4 regions of the Paraburkholderia sp. BR10882 genome follow, and region 2 is predicted to be linked to each of the others. Evidence: riboswitches for the same ligand, from Rfam matches in the RefSeq annotation. Region 2 holds a riboswitch; each other region holds the start of a gene.

Region 1 (4,774 bases), on a different contig from region 2:
TCGGAGACGAAGCGCTTGCCTTGCGCGAGGCTCGCGAGCGCATAGCCCGCAGGCGGATTGAGCAGGCAGGTGCCGAAGCGCAATTCGCCGCTCGTGGTGATGGCGGGCGCAACCGCGAGCGCCGCGCCGATTTCGCGTGCCATGACGTTCACGCCCGTGAGTCCACCGAGCAGCGGCACGACGGCGCTGCCGTCCTCGGCGAGCGCGAGCACCGGCGGCTCTGCGCCCTTGTTGGCAAGGAGCGGCGCGAGGCAGCGGATCACGATGCCCGCCGCACACAGCGCGACGATGGGCAGGCCGCGCGTATAGCATTCGCGCAAATGCGCGCCAAGCTCGCTGAACGCGACATCGCCCGCCACGCGGCCCTCCAGCGCATGGACCTGCGCGCCTGGGTAAAGCGTCTGCACGCGCCGCGCCGTGGCGAGCGCGCCGGGCCCGAGAATGACGATGGCGGGCGGCGTCACGACTGCCATTTCACCCCCGGCACGACGAGCAGCGAGAAGTACGGCGAAGCCATCGGATCGACGTCGTCGAGCGGGACGATCCGCTGGTTCGCCATGGTTGCGCGCTCGACATACAGCGCGCGATGCGCGAGGTCCAGTTCGCCCAGCACGCGGCGCACCTTGTCGAAATTGCGGCCCAGCTTCATGATCACGGCGGCATCCGCGTCGGCCAGGCGCCGGCGCAATTCGTCCTCGGGCAGCACGCCCGAGAGTACGGCGAGGCTCTGGTTGCGGTAGACGAGCGGCACGCCCAGCACCGCCGCGCCGCCCAGCATCGAGCACACGCCCGGCACGACTTCGGCCTCGTAGTGTGCGGCGAGCCGGTCGTGCAGATACATGTACGAGCCGTAGAAGAACGGATCGCCTTCGCAGATCACGGCCACGTCGCGTCCGGCGTCGAGATGGCGCGAAAGCGTTTGCGCCGCGCCGTCGTAGAAGTCGGCGATGATCGCTTCGTACGAGAGCGGCGGTTCGAGCGCTTCGGTCGTCACGGGGTACACGAGCGGCAGGCGTTCCTGCTCCGCTTCGAGATGGGCCTCGACGATGCCGAACGCATTGCCTTTCTTGCCCTTCGCGACGAAATACGCGACCACGGGCGCGGCCTTGAGCAGGCGCAGCGCCTTGAGTGTGAGCAGTTCGGGGTCGCCGGGGCCGACGCCAATGCCGTGCAGACGTCCTTTGCGGATCATTTATTCGGTCTCCGAAGCGAGTGCGTTGACGGCGGCGGCGGCCATCGCGCTGCCGCCGCGGCGGCCGTGCACGACGACGAAGGGTACGCCGTGACTTTCGGCTGCAAGCTGCGCCTTGGACTCGGCCGCGCCGACGAAGCCGACCGGAAAGCCGAGGATGAGCGCGGGGCGCGGAGCACCGGCGGCAATCATGTCGAGCAGATAAAAGAGTGCGGTGGGCGCATTGCCGATCGCCACGATGCTGCCTGCGAGATGCGGCCGCCACAGTTCGAGCGCGACCGCCGAGCGCGTGTTGCCGATCTCGCGCGCGAGATCCGGTACGGCGGGATCGTCGAGCGTGCAGATCACGGCGTTGTTCGCCGGCAAGCGCGCGCGCGTCACGCCGTAAGCGACCATTTTCGCGTCGCAGAGAATCGGCGCGCCGCCCGCGAGCGCGTTGCGGCCCGCTGTGCCCGCGCCTGCGGAAAATGCGAGGTCTGCGGCCACATCCACCATGCCGGATGCGTGAATCACGCGCACGGCAAGTTTTTCGAGGTCGGCGGGAATGCGCGAGAGGTCGGCTTCGGCGCGGATCGTCGCGAACGACTCGCGATAGATCGCCTGGCCGTCGCGAATGTAATCAGACATCTTGGTTACTCCGGGGCCGCTGCGCGAGTGCAAGCGCAGCGGCTTCGATCGTCAGGTTGCGCGCGATGAGTTGGCCAAAGCGCTGGACGAAGCCGCTTTGCGTGTCGTCGCGCTGGTACAGGTCGTAGTGGTCCGGGGTGCTGGCGAGCAACGTGAACGGCGCGCAATGCGCGGCCGCGCAGGAGCGCTCGCAGCCGCTCAGGTGGGCTTCGGCGTCGGGCGGCAGCATTGCGGCGAGGCGCTGTGCGTCTGCCTTCGTGTCCGCGCGGCTTTTTGCACATCCCGTCGAGCCCGTGCACGCGACGAGGCGCGCGAGCGGGTCGGCGCGGGAGGCGATGAGACCGAGCGCGTCCAGGCGTTCGAGCGCGGCGGGCATGGCGTGCGCGGGCACATTCGGCAGCAGGACGCCTTGCCAGGGCGTCACGCGCAATGTCGCGTCGCCCGAGTCTTCCGCGCGCGCGGCAAGTGCGCGCAGCGTTGGCGCGTCGATACGGCCGAGAGCGGGTTGCGCGCCCACGTAGCCGCTGCCGTCGGCGTGCAGCGCGTGTGCGCCGAGGCGCAAGCCGGCGGGGCTCGCCGCGCGGCGCCAAGCGGGCAGCGTGGCGTCGTCACGCGTCAACGTGAAGTCGCCATGCTGTTGCGCGCGCTGTAGCAGCGCGTCGAGCGAATGAGTGGCGAGGACGTCGCGCATGCGTGTGGCGTCCGCGCCCGCGAGATCGAGGAACGCATGCAACAGCGCGCGCATCGATGCGCAAACGTCTTCGGCCGCGAGCGTGCCGACTGGCTGCGCCGTGGGGCGACCTGCGAGGCCCACCGCGAAGCGCACCGTTGCGCCATAAGGCAGCGCGGCGAGCCAGATGTCGTGCGGATGCTCGAGCATCGCCACACGTTCACCGCCGTCGAGTTGCGACGCGAACTTGGGCGAGAGTGCGGCGAAGCGTGGCTCGCGCTGCATCATGTCGATGAGCGCGGCGGCGAGTTCCGTCGTGTCCCACAACGCGTCAGGGTCGAGGCCCGCGAGCGGGCTCAGCATCACGTTGCGCAATTCGTCGGCGGCGCATGCACGCTCGACCGGGCTCGCGGCGTCGATGCCGGCAGGGCCGAGGCCTGCGTCGATCAGCGCGGCGCTCAATGCCGCTTCTTCGCCGGCGCGCACGCCGCGAATCTGCACGTTCGCGCGATTGGTCAGTTCGAGTACGCCGTTCGCGTGCGTCGACGCTGCGTCGGCGAGGGCCCGCGCACGCGCGGCGCTCAGCGCGCCGCCAGGCAGGCGGATGCGGCACAGGCCGCCGTCGCGCGCCGCGACCACGCGCAGGAGCCCCGGGCACGCCGAGGGGCGGAGCCCGGCCAATGCGGCAGCGGGCGAGACAGGCTTCGTTTCGTGTTTCAAGGCATTACCGGGTAAGCAGCACGCTGGAGCGGCGCGTTGCCCGCACGGCAGGCGGGAAACGGCAGCGGTATCGGTACACCCCGTCCGATATGGGTTCGCGCGAACAGTCGGCCGGCAGGTCTCCTGGCTCGCAGGTCGTGAACCGCATCGGCCTTCCCGGTAAAACCAGTGGCTCGGGTGGATGCGGTCTCGCTGCTCACAGTCGCGGGGCGGCCACAGCTTGCTGTGTTCCCTGATTGCGATCCGGAGTTGGCGCTTCAGCGCTTACTCCGGTCCCATGCAAAGCTGCGATCCGGAGTTAGCGCTTCAGCGCTTTACTCCGGTCCCATGCAAAGCTGCGATCCGGAGTTAGCGCTTCAGCGCTTTACTCCGGTCCCATGCAAAGCTGCGATCCGGAGTTAGCGCTTCAGCGCTTTACTCCGGTCCCATGCAAAACTGCCTTAAAGGCGCCGGCGGACACGGTATTATGCCCGTTTTCACGCGTGCTCCGCCCCACAATAGGGCTGCGGGCCCGTGGCGGTGTAGAGAAACAGGCAACGGCGGGAGAGCGAATGCAGGGCACGCAGGCATGGCTGACGGTGGTGGGCATCGGCGACGATGGATACGCGGGGCTCGGGCGCGACGCGCGGCGCGCGCTGTTCGACGCGGCCATCGTGACGGGTGGCGAACGCCATCTGGCGATGCTGCCCTCGCGCGTGCGTGCACGGCGCGAAGCGTGGCCCCAGCCGTTTAGCGTCGAGGCGCTGCTTGCGTACCGCGAGTCGGATCAGTCCGTATGCGTGCTCGCGAGCGGCGACCCCATGCTGTTCGGCGTGGGCGCGACACTCGCGCGCCGCGTGGTGCCCGGTGAAATGCGCGTGCTGCCCGCGCCTTCATCGCTCTCGCTCGCGGCGGCGCGCAAGGGGTGGGCGCTGCAAGATACGGCGATGCTCTCGCTCGTCGGCCGTCCGCTCGATGCGCTGCGCCGCTATCTCTACGCGCGCTCGCGCGTGCTCGCGTTGAGCGCGGATGGGCGCACGCCCGCGGCGCTTGCCGCGTTGCTCGCCGAAGCGGGCTTCGGCGCCACGCGTCTTGCCGTGTTCGAGCATCTGGGCGGCCCGCTCGAACGCCGCATAGAAGGCCGCGCCGATGCGTGGCACGTTGAAGAAGCCGCGGCGCTCAATCTGGTCGCGTTCGAATGCGAAAGCAATAGTGCGCAGACGCTCGCGCGCGGCTGGACGCTCACGCCAGGCCTCCCCGACGACGCCTACCGCCACGACGGTCAGATTACGAAGCGCGACGTGCGCGCGCTCACGCTCGCGCGTCTCGCGCCGACGCCCGGCGCGTTGCTGTGGGACGTGGGCGCGGGCAGCGGCTCGATCGGCATCGAATGGATGCGTTCGCACGCCGCTTGCCGCGCGATCGCGATCGAGGCGAACGCCGAGCGTCAACGCTTCATCGAGCACAATCGCGCGGCGTTGGGCGTGCCGGGTTTGCAACTCGTTGCGGGCCGCGCGCCCGACGCGCTCGCAGGGCTCGCCGCGCCCGACGCGGTCTTTATCGGCGGCGGCGTGACCGTACCCGGC
Region 2 (4,774 bases):
CTGCTCGGCCATCCGGTGACGGTGGGCGATGCACTCGCCATCGAAGCCATCACCCAGGCCGTGCGTCATGCCGCCTTCATGGTGCCCGCCGGGCTCGGCGTGCAGGAAGTCGCCGTGGTGCTGCTCGCGCAGCTGTTTGGCGTGAGCCAGGACGTGGCGTTCTCGCTCGCGCTCGTCAAGCGCATGCGCGAAGTGGTGTTCGGCGTGCTCGCGCTGCTCTCGTGGCAGGCTGCGGAAATCGTTCGCACGCGTCGCACCATGCGCCACGGCGCGCAGGCGGCCGCGCAGACTGCTGACGCGCTGCCCGCCGCGGCGAGCGTGTCCGCACGCGCGCCGACCCCGAAGCGGGACTCGCAGCACGATCAGGTCCATTGACGGTACATTGTGGGCATGTCGATGCGCGCCGGATCGGCGCGCGTAGACGCAAGCCCATGTTGATGCGTTAGCAAGGACATGAAGCCCACGTTTTCACTCACGCGTTCGCTCGCGCTCGCGTGCGCCGCCACGGCGGCGTTCACGCTTTCCGGCTGCGACGATCGCCAGTTCGATGCCATGCTCGATACCATCCGGCAGGGATTCAAGGCGTTCTTCGATTCCGTGAAGCCCGACGCGCTGCTGCTCAAGGGCCTCACGCCAGGCGTTTCCACGCTCGAGCAGGTGCGCGAGCAAATGGGCAAGCCCGAGACCGAGCGCGTGTTCGACGACGGCTCGCGCCGCCTCGAATATCCGCGCGGCCCGCAGGGCCTCAAGACCTGGATGGTCGACATCGGTCCGAACGGGCGGCTCGTGGCCATTACTCAGGCGCTTACTGCGGAAAACTTCGCGAAGATCCGCGTCGGCATGAGTGAGGACGAGGTCCGGCGATTGCTCGGTAAACCCGGGCAAGTGGCCGGCTACCGCTTGAAGAAGGAGACGGTGTGGAGCTGGAAGTGGCTGGAAGGGGGCGTGACGCCCGAAGCGTATTTCAATGTGCATTTCGGACCGGACGGGCGGGTCACGACGACCTCGCGCTCGGACGTGATCCGCGGTCGCTGACTGCGTTGACTCAGTCGACCCAGGGCCACGCAAGGAGGCGCGCATGATGAACCGGCGACGGCCCAAGCGTGTCGGACTCGTGCTCGGCGGTGGCGCTGCGCGCGGCTGGGCGCATATCGGCGCGATTCGCGCGCTCGAGGAAGCGGGCATCAAGCCCGACGTGGTATGCGGTACGTCGATTGGCGCGCTCGTCGGCGCGGTGTACGCGAACGGCGATCTCGACTGGCTTGAAGACTGGGTAGGCAAGCTGACCTGGCAGACAGTGGTGCGCCTGCTCGACTTGCGTTTTTCGGGCGGGCTGCTCGGCGGGCGCAAAGTGATCGACCTGTTTGCGCACCAGTTCAACGGCCGCTCGATCGATGACCTGAGGCTGCCGTTCACGGCGGTTGCTACCGAACTCGACACGGGACGCGAAGTCTGGCTGCGCGAAGGCGGCGTGGTGGACGCCGTGCGCGCTTCGATCGCGATTCCCGGCATCTTCACGCCGATCTGGCATGACGGCGTGTGGCTCGTGGATGGCGGACTGAGCAACCCCGTGCCGGTATCCGCCGCGCGTGCGATGCGCGCCGACACCGTGATCGCCATCGACCTCAATCACGACATTCTCAACGGCCGCGACCTGGGCGGTGCGATCGACACGATGCCGCGCGAGCTGCCCGTGGAGGCGAGCGACGCGGCCACGGCGGCATCGGCCGCCGTGGCGGCCAGCGGCGGCGCCAATGGTGCCGAAAACAGCGAAGCGGGGCCCGAACCGCTCCTGCGCCGCAATGGCAAGCGCTTTCCGCGCTGGCTGCAGCCTGCAGGCCCCGGCGCGGCTGGCGGTCCGGACGTGCGCGTGGCGCCGCCGCCTAGCACGCGTGCGCCTTCCGTGTTGAGTTCGGTGGCCCAGAGCATCGACATCATGCAGGTGCGCATTACGCGCAGCCGCCTGGCAGGCGAGCCCGCCGACGTGCTGATCCAGCCGCGCCTGGGCGGCATGGGGATTTTCGACTTTCATCGCGCCGCGCCCGCCATCGAGGAAGGGCGCGCAGCCGTGCAGTACATGATGCCGGCCATCAAGGCACAGCTGGGGCTGGACTAGAGCGCTTCTGGCTACCGATCCAGAATGCCGGCGACGGCGAGGGCAGGGCGGTAGCGCCGTTCCGGTCCTCACTTCACGCCGCGAGCCAAACCCAGCCGTGCTCTGTGCGGCGTAGGGCCGTCACGGAAAGCGGCGCGATTTCGATCGAGCGAAACCCCGCCGACGGCGCGCCCAGCGCGTGAAGAATCGCCGCCCGGATCACGCTCGCGTGCGTGAAGGCGACCACGTTGTGCCCCGAGTCGGGCACCGCATCGAGCCAGGCGCCGACGCGCGTGCGGACATCGTCGAACGATTCGCCGCCGCCTGGCGGCCGAAAGCCCGGATCGCGCGTCCAGGCCGCAAGGGCCTCGGGCGCTTCACGCGCGAGATCCGTCAGGCGCTGGCCTTGCCATGCACCGAAGGCGGCTTCGGCGAGCGCTTCAGCTGGCGTTGCCCCGGCGAAGCCTGCCGCGCGTGCGCTCGCGCAGGCGATCGCGGCGGGACTCGTGAGCGCGCGCGGCGCCTCGCCATTGCGATTACCACCGGCCAGCCCCGCGTGCCAGCGCTCGCGCCAGGCGGCAAGCGCCTCGAGTGCGCGCGCGTCGAGCGCTGCTTCGGCGTCTTCACCCGCAACAGGCACTTCAGGCACGTGCGGGAACGTGCCCGAGCGCAGCGCAGCGTTCGCCGCATGGCTCACCAGCCAGACTGTCGTCGACATGCTTTTCCTTATGCTTCACTACTCTTTGGCTGACATCCGGGCCGCGGCCGGCCGCCGCAGCGCGTAGAATACAGGCTCCACGACACGCGGAAGCCGGTGCAAGTCCGGCGCGGTCGCGCCACTGTAACTGCTTGCCGTCGAAAACATCGAAGCAACGGAAGTCAGACCTGCGCGTCGTGAACCACTCTTTCAACGACTAGCGGGGCGCGTAACCCCAGGAGAAGTCAGCATGTCCGAAACCTCATTCCCCTTGCAGCACGCCCCGGCCGCGCCGGCGCCCATTGCGCTGCGAGACATCCTGCCCTGGGCGATCTTCGGCGGCCTGATGCTGCTGCTGGCCCTGTACTTCGTGGGCGCCGAGCAGGGCGCCACGTCGATCTTCCCGGGCATGTACGTCCACGAGTTCGTTCACGACGGCCGCCATCTGCTCGGCTTCCCCTGCCACTGACCGGGAGCTGACCATGGTTGGCAAGTTGCTGGTGCGCGGCATGCTCGCAGGCATCGCCGCGGGACTTCTCACGTTCGGCTTCGCGAAGATCGCGGGCGAGCCCCAAATCGATCAGGCGATCTCCTTCGAGGAGAAGGCCGACGCCGCGAAGGGCGAAGCGCCCGAGCCCGAAATCGTCAGCCGCAAGACCCAGGCGAGCGTCGGTCTCTTCACGGGCGTGATGGTCTATGGCGCGTCGATCGGCGGACTCTTTGCGCTCGTCTTCGCGTATGCCAATGGTCGCGTGGGGCGTCTTTCGCCGCGCGCGCTCTCGGCCTGGCTCGCGCTCGCGGCGTTCGTCGCGATCTACCTGGTGCCGAACATCAAGTATCCGGCGAATCCGCCCTCGGTCGGCGACCCGGAGACGATCGGCTATCGCACCGGGCTCTTTTTCCTGATGATCGCGATCTCGATCGCCGTGTCGGTGTTCTCGCTCAAGGTGCGCGCCGCGTTCGTGCCGCGCCTTGGCCTCTGGAACGCTTCGGTCGTGGCGCTCGTGCTGTTCGTCGTCGTGATCGGCGCGATCCAGCTCGCGTTGCCGACGATCAACGAAGTGCCCGCCGCGTTCCCGGCCGTGCTGCTGTGGAAGTTCCGCACGGTGTCGATCGGCATGCAGTTCATTCTCTGGACGACGATCGGTCTGCTGTTCGGCGCGCTCGCCGAAAAGCTGCTCGGCGTGAACGCCCGTACCGGCAGCGCACGCGGCACGCAAACGCGCGCCGCATAAGCTCCGCCGGGGCCGCAGTGCGCACATCGCGCGCCTATCGAAAAAGCGACCCCAAACTTGCGTAAATGCCCCGCGCGCCTCGCGTGCCGGGGCATTTTTTTTCGCCTTTCAAAAGCATCGCGCCCGCGGCTGTGCGGGCCTGATCCGCACGCGCCGACGCGTCGCGCGGCAATGCTGCACTGCAATATCCGCGCCGCACGAGTTTGAGCAATCCATTTTGCACTGAGACGATCCGCGCCAGTTCATCGGTTTCAGCGGCGCCCACGTGCCGCGCGAGGCCGCCCGAAACGACAAAACAACTTTGTTCCGGAGACGCGCGTGATCCTTTACGGCTTTGGCCCGGTGCTGCTCGCCGGCACGATCCAGACCATCGAACTTTCGCTCCTCTCGCTCGGCGTGGCCGTGCTGCTCGGTCTGGCTGGCGCGGCGGCCAAGCTCTCGTTCAACCGGCCGCTCGCCGCCGTGGCGACCGCCTACACGACGCTGATCCGCTCGGTGCCCGACCTCGTGCTGATGCTGCTGCTCTTCTACAGCATCCAGATCGGCGTGAACGAAGCCACCGACGCGCTCGGCATGGCGCAGATCGATATCGATCCGTTCGTGGCCGGCGTCGTCACGCTCGGCTTCATTTACGGCGCGTACTTCACCGAAACGTTCCGCGGCGCGTTTCTCGCGGTGCCGCGCGGCCAGCTCGAAGCGGGGCACGCCTACGGCATGAGCGGCGCGCGCGTGTTCGCCCGCATCCTC
Region 3 (4,774 bases), on a different contig from region 2:
ATGCGCCCTTCGCTCATCGGATAGTTCGCGAGCACGAGCGCGAGTTTCTTCTCCGCGTTCGGCAGGCTGCGCAGACGGCACCACCGGCGCGCCAGTTCGGCGACGAACGCCACGCGCTCGGCATCGGGCTGATAGCGCACGACATCGACCTGCGTCTCTTTGCAGTGGTATGCGAGGCCCTTGAAGCTGATCGCACGCGTAATCACGCGGCCGTCCACTTCGGGCAGCGCGATATGCATGGCGATGTCACGCGAATTCAGGCCGTGATTGTCCTTCACCCAGTCTTCGCGATTGCCGCCGCTCAGGATCACCTGGAGCACGGGCGCGTCGCCGGCGAGCGCAATCGGTTCGGGGTCGTCGAGCGACGAAGCCGCGAAGGCCGTGGTATTCAGCACGAGCGAGACGTCGTGCTCGGCCGCCAGTTGATCGAGCACGTCGCGGCTCAAAGTGTCCTTGAGCGACGTGATCGCAAGCGGCAGCGGGTTCAGGCCGCGCGCGAGCAGCGCGTCGATGAGGGCATCGAAAGCGGCGGTGTTCGCCGCCTGCAGATGCGCCTTGTAAAACAGCAGCGCGACGACCGGCGCGCCAGGTTGCCAGCGCGCGCGCCATTCGTCGATGGTCGCGACGTCGCGCTGCGGGCAATAGAGCGCAGCGGCGGGCAACGCAATGGGCGGCGCAGGCTCGCTGCCCCAGTCGAATGCGCGCCACGCGAGCGCACGCAGGAACGATTCGGCGTTGGCCGCGCCGCCTTCGCGCAGATAACGCCACAGCAAGCGGCAAAACTCGGGCTCGGCGCGGCTCTTCGCGATGAGATTGGGGTCTTCCTGCAAGTCGCCCGAAAACATCGCGAGCAGTTGCCCGCGGCGCTCGGCTAGCGAGACGACCTGCTCGATGCCATATGGCCAGTACGTTTCGCCGCCCAGATGATCGACCACCACCACGCGCGCGTGCTGCAGGACATCTTCGACGTAGAAGTCCACCGACGCGGGCTGGCGCAAATACGTGACGTTCGCAAGCCGCACGCTCGGAAAACCTGCGGGCAGGCGCGGCACGACGCTCGCCAGCAGCGCTAGCGTCGTGTCCGCCGAACTTAGCACGACGATCTCGGCGGGCTGCTGGTCGATCCGGATAACGCCCTGCGTGTCGTCGACGAAACCGCCTGGCGTAGTGCGCAGCAAATGCATGGGACTGCCTCGTCTAGCTGGGTGCGCTCACTTCGCGGCCGCGGTCTGCACATTCGCCAGTGCGATATCGAAGGCCGCTTGCAGCGTCGCGCCATCGAGATCCTCTCCGATCAGCACGAAGCGGCTCGCAAGCGGCTGCGCCGCGCTTTCCTGCTCGTTCCAGCGGCGGTCGAAATAGCTGTCGAAGCGGCGGCCCACGCCTTGAATCACGAGGCGCATGGGCGCACCCGGCAGCGCGGCAAAGCCCTTCACGCGATAGATCGTGTGCGCATCGACGAGTTGCTGCAGCGCCTCGATCACAGTCTCGCGCGAAGCCGCATTGCCCGACACCACAACCGAATCGAACTCGTCATGATGATGATCAGGATCGTCGGCGGAACCGTGATGGTCGTGCCGCAGATGAATGCTCTCCTCGGAGGCCGCCTCGAGCCCGAGCAGCGTATGCAGATCGAGCTTGCCGTGCTGCGCGCGCACGATCTTCACCTGCGGCGGCAGCTCTTCGCGCAGCTCGGCGATGAGCGCGTCCTGGCCCGCAACGTCCAGCAGATCGGTCTTGTTGAGAATGACGAGGTCGGCGGCCGAAAGCTGGTCTTCGAACAGCTCGTGCAGCGGCGACTCGTGATCGAGGTTCGGGTCGGCGCGGCGCTGCGCGTCCACGGCCTGCGGATTTTCGGCGAACTGCCCGCTCGCGGCGGCGGGGCCGTCCACCACGGTCACGACCGCATCGACGGTGAACGCGTTGCGAATCGACGGCCAGTTGAACGCCTGCACGAGCGGCTTGGGCAGCGCGAGACCCGAAGTTTCGATCAGCACGTGATCGACATCGCCGCGGCGTTCGAGCAGTTTCTCCATCACGGGGAAGAATTCTTCCTGCACGGTGCAGCAAAGGCAGCCGTTCGCGAGTTCGTAGAGCTGGCCTTCCGTTTCGTTGCCGTTCTCGTCGCAGCCAATGCCGCAACCGCGCAGAATCTCGCCGTCGATACCGAGTTCGCCGAATTCGTTGACGATGACCGCGACGCGCAGGCCGCCCGCGTGCTGGAGAATGTGACGCAGCAGCGTGGTTTTACCGCTGCCGAGAAAGCCCGTCACGATCGTGACCGGAATCTTGCGCATTTGCATGAAGTGCTCCTTCGGCGCCAGGCCGTATCGAGGGGCATGGTGCGTCGCGCCTGCCGTTCGTGCGGGTGCCGTGTTGCGCACACGCGCGTATCCATGGAGACGCTGTCACGCGCAACGATTCAACAACCTGCAGGGGACGAACGACCAGAAACGCACCCAGGCCTCGCCCGGCTGACGCATGAAAATCACGGACCCGGCACCGCATCCCCGCAGCACGAATCCCACGTATCTGGCCGGTATCCGGACTGACGAAACACCGCTTCGCCTTCCCGCGCGAGCGGCCTTGCGGCCGGCTTGCACAGTGGCGTGGACTGCGTAAAGCATGGAAGCGGTTTGCGGCATTCGTGCGAACGCCGCGCTCGTTGTACCGTTGCGGGTGCAGTTCAGGTTGGCCACGCCCGAGGCGGGATGGCTCCCTGATTCCCGTTTAACTGCGCGCGCATTATGAATCGCGCGCGCGAGCACCAGAGTGCGTGCGAGTGTAGGCGCGGGGGGCCCGTGCGTCAAGGAAGGCGTGGGAAGCCGCAAAAGCGTGTGCTATCGTAGCGCGCATCCGGCGCCCGCCGGAACGCGACGCTTTTGCTCGTTTTGCCCCTGCGGTCACGCCTTCGATCGACGCCCTCGCCGTGAATCCTGCCGAAAATCGCGCCTCGGGCGCAGCCTCATTCGAAGCCACGCCGGAACCCGCGCAGCGCGTGCCGCCGCTTGCGCTCGGCATCGGCTGCCGGCGCGGCGTGACGCTCGCGCAGGTCGAAGCCGCGGTGCGCGCTGCGCTCGACGCGTGGCCGCTCGACAGCGTTACGGCCGTGGCAACGCTCGATGCAAAAGCCGGCGAACCCGGCTTGCAGGCGTTTTGCGCGGCACATGCGCTGCCGCTTCAGACGTACACGCGGGAGCAACTCGCCGCGACACCGATACTGGCGCCACCCTCCGCAGCCGCGCAAGCGCAGTTCGGCGTAGACGGCGTGTGCGAACCCTGCGCGCGTCTGGCGGCGGGCGGCGCTCCGCTCGTGCGCGGCAAGCTGGCGCTCGACGGCGTGACGGTCGCAATCGCAGGCATTCTGCCAAACGACGCAAATGCGGACGCGATAGCGCCGCAACCAAACCAATCCCGATGATGAAAACCGATCCCGAATCGCACCAACGCATGACGCAACGCCGCCGCGAAGGCCACGAGAAGAAGCAGGCCGCCGCGACGCACGAAAAGGGCCTGTTGATCGTCAACACCGGCAACGGCAAGGGCAAGAGCACGGCCGCGTTCGGCATGGCCGTGCGCATGCTCGGCCACGGCATGAAGCTAGGCGTCGTGCAGTTCATCAAGGGCGCGCTGCACACGGCCGAACGCGATTTCCTCGGCAGCGTTGCGCACTGCGAGTTCGTGACGATGGGCGACGGCTACACCTGGAACACGCAGAATCGCGACGGCGACATCGCCACCGCGCGCAAGGGCTGGGACGAAGCGAAGCGCATGATCGAGAGCGGCGAGTACGCCATGGTGATCCTCGACGAACTCAACACGGTGCTCAAATACGAGTACCTGCCGCTCGACGAAGTGCTCGGTGTGATCGCCTCGCGCGCGCCGCACGTGCACGTGGTCGTGACGGGTCGCCATGCGCCCGACGCCCTGATCGAAGCGGCCGACCTCGTCACGGAAATGCGCCTCGTGAAGCATCCGTATCGCGAGCAAGGCGTGAAGGCGCAAAAGGGCGTGGAGTTTTAAGCGCATGAGCGCAACGGTTGCCTGCCCCGCGCTCTTCATCAGCGCGCCCGCTTCGGGCCAGGGCAAGACCACGCTCACGGCTGGCCTCGCGCGACTGCATCGGCGCGCGGGCCGACGCGTGCGCGTCTTCAAGACCGGGCCGGATTTTCTCGACCCGATGATCCTCGCACGCGCGAGCGGCGCGCCCGTGCTCTCGCTCGACCTGTGGATGGTGGGCAAAGAAGCGTGCCGCGCCCTGCTCGCGCAGGCGGCGCGCGACGCCGACCTGATCCTTATCGAAGGCGTGATGGGCCTGTTCGACGGCACGCCGAGCAGCGCCGATCTCGCGACCGAGTTTGGCGTGCCGGTGGCCGCCATCGTCAGCGCGAAGTCGATGGCGCAGACCTTCGGCGCGATCGCGTTCGGTCTCGCGCATTTTCGGCCGGAAGTGCCCTTTCACGGCGTGCTGGCCAACCGCGTGGGCTCGGCGCGTCACGCGCAGATGCTGCAGGAGGCGTTGCCCGCCGACGTACGCTGGCTCGGGCATGTTGCGAGCGAAGCGACGATGGCGCTGCCCGATCGCCACCTCGGCCTGCATCAGGCCGCTGAGATCGGCGACCTCGACGCGCGCATCGAACGCGCCGCCGACGCGCTCGCGCAAACCGCGCTCGCCGAATTGCCGCCTGCGGTGGCATTCGCCGATCCTTCGCACGACGAAACGATTGCACGCCGGCTCGAAGGCCGTCATGTCGCCATTGCGCGCGACGCTGCG
Region 4 (4,774 bases), on a different contig from region 2:
GTGATCGTGGCGATGGACGCGACCCAGGGCGGCTTCAACGCCGCCGACACCTGGCGCAACGACATCGCCGGCTCGGGCAAGCTCACGCTGCAGGGCAGCGGCACGCTCACGCTTGCGGGCAATAACAGCTACACGGGCGGCTCACAGGTGAGCGGCGGCATGCTCGCTGCAGCGTCGACCACGGCCTTCGGCAACGGCGACGTGTACGTCGGGTCCGGCGGCGGCGTGACCGTGGCGACGAGCGCACCGTTGACGGTGGCGGGCAAGTACACGCAGCTCGACGGCACGACGCTCGAACTCGATATCGACGGCAACGGCGGCGGACGCCTGCGTGTGGGCGGCCAGCTCACGGTGGCGGGCGGCACGCTGCATGTGAAGTTCGTGAACGGCTATACGCCGAAAGTGGGCGACACGATCGACGTGATCGACGGCAACGGCGCATCGGTGAAATTCGCGACCGTCACTGTCGATGGCTTCAAGGCCACGCCCGTTTATTCTTCGACCGGCGTTTCGGTGAAGCTCTCGGCTTCGTGACGTAGCCACGCAGTATAAAGGCCCCGAATCGCAACGGTTCGGGGCCTTTTTTACGCATCAGAAGCGATGCCGGATGCCCGCGGCCACGAGCACCTGGTTGCGGCCGCCCGACGGGTCGCAGGTGTTGATCATCGCAAGCGCACCGGACGACGCGCGCTGATAGATCGCCTCGGTATAAACGTCCGTGCGTTTGGACAGTTGATAGCCGGCCTGCAGCGCGCCTTGATGCCAATGCGCGGAGGTCGTGCCCGTGTAGGCATACATGCCCGCGAGCGAGAACGCGGGCGTCACCTGCGATAGCGCATTCACTTCGTAATTGCTGAATGCGATCGAAGGCAAGGGCGCGCCGCCGTCGGCCTCGCTGACACCGGTATGAATGGAACGCGACCAGGCCGCGCCAAGCGTGACGTCGCCCAGCGCGTAGCTCATGCCCGCGCCGATGATGTCTTCGCGCTGCACCGCGACCTCGGTCGGCACGAGGCCCGCACCCGGCAGCACCGACGTCTCGTACGCACCCACCGAAGAGGCGCCGCGGCCGTTGATGTGCATCCACGCCACGCCTGCGCTGAACGGGCCGCCTTCGTAATGGACGCCGAAGCCGTAAGCGCGATTTTGCGCGAAGCGCCCCGCCTCGTTCGAAAACGCGTACATCGCGCCGGCGCTGAAACCACCGTACGTTGCGCTCGCGTACTTCACGGCGTTCGAGGCGAGCCACGAATTGTTGGCGTTGTCGTTGTCGAACGGATGCGCGAATGCCGTGCCGCCCGCGCCGCCCGTTAGCGTGAACGGGGCGAAGTAGTCGTGCATCGTGTCGTACTGGCGGCCTAGCGTGATCGTGCCGAGTCGTTCGGATTGCAGACCAACGTAGAACGGATGGTCGTTGAAGGCTTCGCCAGAGGTGGCCGAGAAGCCGCGCTCGAGGCGAAAGATCGCGGCGTTGCCGCCGCCGAGGTCCTCAGTGCCCTGCAGGCCCCAGAAGCTGCCGTCGACAAGACCCGAGCCTGCACGATATTGGGTGCGGCCGCCAACGTCGCTGACATAGTCGACGCTCGCGTCCATCTCACCGTACAACGTGACCTGCTGCGCCGAGGCGCCAGCGCCGGTGAATGCCAATGCCGTCCCACCCAGGACGGCGAGAATGTTCTTGTTCATGAGTCATCTTGTTTGTGTAGGTGGGATTGTGTGGACGAGCGCCGTCCGCCCCCGCTCGATGCGGCGAGGACGTAGCGAGGTCTGATTTCTGGCTCGATTGACAGCCGGTCACAGTGGCGCGACCGCGCCGGATTCTCACTGGCTTCCCTGCTGCGTTTCGCTTGTGCAGCGCCTACGCGCGAAAAACAGCCGCAAGGATAGCGTAAGTTGCGGGAGCAGCCAAACCGGGTGTTTTTGCCACACGACGCTCGTCAAAGGTTGACGCACCGAATGCGCGGCCCTTACCCTTGCGCCCTGATGGTTCCCGGCGACGGGATCAAAAGGGAACGCAGTGCAAGACTGCGGCTGCCCCCGCAACTGTAAGCGGCGAGTCCATGCCAGAGAAGGCCACTGGGAAACCGGGAAGGCCGGCTGCGGATGTCGACCCGCGAGCCAGGAGACCTGCCATCAACCGAGTCCAGCAGCCGCAGCGGGCGGGGATCCCCGATGCGCAAGCACCGCCCGCGTGGCGATCGCCCGTTGCACGGACAGCCCGTATTTCAGGAGCTGTTTCCAGCCATCGCATCATGAAGTTTCGCCAATTCGTATTGACTTCCGCCGCGCTCGCCTGGGCGTGGCAAACCGCGCATGCCGCCGACGCCGCCGACGCCGCCGACGCCGCCAATGCATCGTCCGCCCAGGCGCGGCAGCAAGCCGGCGGCGACACCACGCTGCCCAATATCCTCGTCGTGGGCGACGCGCAGCATCTGCCACAATCGTTCGATCAGCGCTACGCAACCACCCAGGTGCTTACGCGCCAGGACCTCGAACGCGTGTTCCCCGTCGACCCCAGCATCGCGCAGGCGCTCGCCACGCTGCCGGGTGTCACCGTCTCGCAGACCGGCGGCCCAGGGTCGTACACGGGGGTGAGCATTCGCGGCTCGTCGGCCGACCAGGTGGCCGTGTTCATCGACGGCATACGCATAGGCTCCGTCACCACGGGCACGGCTGAATGGGCCGATCTGGCGACTGCCTCGTTCGACCGCGTCGAGGTGATCTCGGGCCCCGCGGCCGCCTCGTTCGGCGCGGACGCCATGGGCGGCGTCGTGCAGCTCTTCACGCGCCATGCGTCGAACCAGCCGAACCAGACCACCGTCTCGTTCGGCGGCGGCTCGAACAAGACCTTTGACACGCAGGTGCGCACCTCGGGCACAATCCCATCGACAGGACCGCTTTCCGCACTGAGCGGCCTCACCTACTCGCTGGGCCTGCACGACTACAACACGGCGGGCATCGACGCGACGCAGCCCGGGGCCTACGGCCACGAAGACGGCCGCAATCCATACCACGCGCAGAACCTCGACGCGCGCCTTGGCTACGCGCACGACAACTGGTCGATCTCGACCTTCGCGCTCTACCACCGCTCCGATCTCTCCTACGACAACGCGGGAGGCAACGACCGGCAGCGCGACACGCAGCTCACGACCGGTCTCGCGTTCCACCTCGACATCACGCCGACCACGCAGTTCGACCAGTCGGTGGGCTACGCGACGGACCGTCAGTTCCTCTATTCGAACGACCCGACGATCCCGACCGACGAAATCGACTCGACGCGCTTTTCCACCTCCACGTCGATCACGCATCAGGAAAGAGGCCATACGCTCTTCGGCATGCCGCTCGACGGCGAGACCAAACTCGCCTACGACTACACCCGCGAGCTGGCGTTCCTGCCGGTGGATGTGCCGGGCGGCCTGCCCGCGCGCAACGATTCGGCCGTGTCGATGCATCAGTCGACCACGCTCGGACCCGTCACGCTGTTTCTGGCGGGGCGGCACGAAATCGTGCAGGGGCAATCGGTGAATACGGGCAACGTCGCGCTCTCGTGGGCCATCACGCCGGTCTACACGGCGCGCGTTTCGTACGGCAATGCGTTCCGCCTGCCGACGTTCAACGACCTCTACTATCCGGGCTACTCGAATCCCAACCTGCTGCCCGAGCGCAGCGACTCGGTCGAAGCCGCGCTCGATGCCACCACGTCCATCGGCACGTTCACGGCGGCCGTGTACGACACGCGCGTGCACGATCTCATCACGTACAACTCGCAGACCTTCCTGCCCGTGAACGTGGGCCGCGCGCACATTCAGGGTCTCGACCTCTCGTACAAGGGCACGCTCGGCCAGTACACGCCGGTGAGCCTCACGGTGGGGATTCTGAATCCGCAGGACGTGACCGACCAGACCTGGCTCAATCGCCGCCCGCGCCAGACGGTGAGCCTGAGCGTGGATCACACGTGGGACGAGTTCCAGCTCCACGCGCTCAGCACCGGCGTTTCGCTGCTGTATAACGGCTCGACGTTCGACGACCAGCTCAACACGATCTACCTTCCCTCGTGGACGACGGTGAGCCTGCGCGCGTCGTACAAGGTCAATGCGCATCTCGCGCTATCGGCCACGCTGGCGAACGTGTTCAACCGGCAGTACGTGACCGCCTACGGGTACAACACGCTGGGGCGCACGGCGTTTGGCAAGGTGACCTATACGTTCTGAGCGTTGCGTGCGAGCGGGTGCGTTCAAGCGTTTCGCGCGCCCGCTCGCCTAGCCCTCGCGCTTCGGACGCCGCACCGCGCGAATCTTCCCACTGTTCCCGCCGCCGCAGAAAAACTGCTCGCCGCCATCGGACTCCAGCCCCGAAACGGCGGTGCCGGGCGGCATGTCGAGCTGTTCCAGCACTTCGCCCGTGCCCGGATCGATACGCCGCAAATCGCTCTCGTCGCCTTCCCAGGTGCCGTGCCACAGTTCACCGTCCACCCACGTCACGCCCGTGACGAAGCGGCTCGATTCGAGCGTGCGCAGGATCGCGCCCGTCTGCGGATCGACCTGATGGATCTTGCGCTCTCGATACACCCCGACCCAGAGCGTGCCGTCCGCCCACGCGAGCCCCGAGTCGCCGCCGCCTCCGGGCGCGGGAATCGTCGCGAGCACGCGGCCCGTTTCGGGGTCGATCTTGTGAATGCGATCCTCGGCGATCTGAAACAGATGCCGCCCGTCGAAAGCCGTGCCCGCGTGCGCCGCGATGTCGATCGAGCGCTGCGTCTCGCCGCTCTGCGGAT

What was found. Region 2 has a riboswitch for cobalamin ahead of AB3X99_RS03460 (CbtB domain-containing protein). Riboswitches for the same ligand answer to the same signal wherever they lie in the genome.
Region 1: another riboswitch for cobalamin. It lies ahead of cobG (precorrin-3B synthase); the one in region 2 lies ahead of AB3X99_RS03460 (CbtB domain-containing protein).
Region 3: another riboswitch for cobalamin. It lies ahead of cobW (cobalamin biosynthesis protein CobW); the one in region 2 lies ahead of AB3X99_RS03460 (CbtB domain-containing protein).
Region 4: another riboswitch for cobalamin. It lies ahead of AB3X99_RS23355 (TonB-dependent receptor); the one in region 2 lies ahead of AB3X99_RS03460 (CbtB domain-containing protein).

Annotation. Positions count from the first base shown of each region.
Region 1 is NZ_JBFPKP010000017.1:36,371-41,144, reverse strand. It holds gene cobJ (precorrin-3B C(17)-methyltransferase) at 1-473, opposite strand, end outside; gene AB3X99_RS31340 (precorrin-2 C(20)-methyltransferase) at 461-1,192, opposite strand; gene AB3X99_RS31335 (precorrin-8X methylmutase) at 1,193-1,819, opposite strand; gene cobG (precorrin-3B synthase) at 1,812-3,209, opposite strand; cobalamin riboswitch at 3,305-3,492, opposite strand; gene cbiE (precorrin-6y C5,15-methyltransferase (decarboxylating) subunit CbiE) at 3,761-4,774, shown strand, end outside.
Region 2 is NZ_JBFPKP010000001.1:745,931-750,704, forward strand. It holds gene AB3X99_RS03440 (lysylphosphatidylglycerol synthase domain-containing protein) at 1-375, shown strand, start outside; gene AB3X99_RS03445 (hypothetical protein) at 454-1,035, shown strand; gene AB3X99_RS03450 (patatin-like phospholipase family protein) at 1,079-2,116, shown strand; gene AB3X99_RS03455 (histidine phosphatase family protein) at 2,190-2,813, opposite strand; cobalamin riboswitch at 2,858-3,003, shown strand; gene AB3X99_RS03460 (CbtB domain-containing protein) at 3,043-3,261, shown strand; gene AB3X99_RS03465 (CbtA family protein) at 3,275-4,027, shown strand; gene AB3X99_RS03470 (ABC transporter permease) at 4,346-4,774, shown strand, end outside.
Region 3 is NZ_JBFPKP010000017.1:49,461-54,234, forward strand. It holds gene cobN (cobaltochelatase subunit CobN) at 1-1,184, opposite strand, end outside; gene cobW (cobalamin biosynthesis protein CobW) at 1,212-2,297, opposite strand; cobalamin riboswitch at 2,517-2,787, opposite strand; gene AB3X99_RS31380 (cobalamin biosynthesis protein) at 2,930-3,421, shown strand; gene cobO (cob(I)yrinic acid a,c-diamide adenosyltransferase) at 3,421-4,023, shown strand; gene AB3X99_RS31390 (cobyrinate a,c-diamide synthase) at 4,028-4,774, shown strand, end outside.
Region 4 is NZ_JBFPKP010000009.1:182,352-187,125, forward strand. It holds gene AB3X99_RS23345 (phosphatase PAP2 family protein) at 1-534, shown strand, start outside; gene AB3X99_RS23350 (porin) at 592-1,686, opposite strand; cobalamin riboswitch at 1,743-1,877, opposite strand; cobalamin riboswitch at 1,968-2,150, shown strand; gene AB3X99_RS23355 (TonB-dependent receptor) at 2,253-4,211, shown strand; gene AB3X99_RS23360 (glutamine cyclotransferase) at 4,260-4,774, opposite strand, start outside.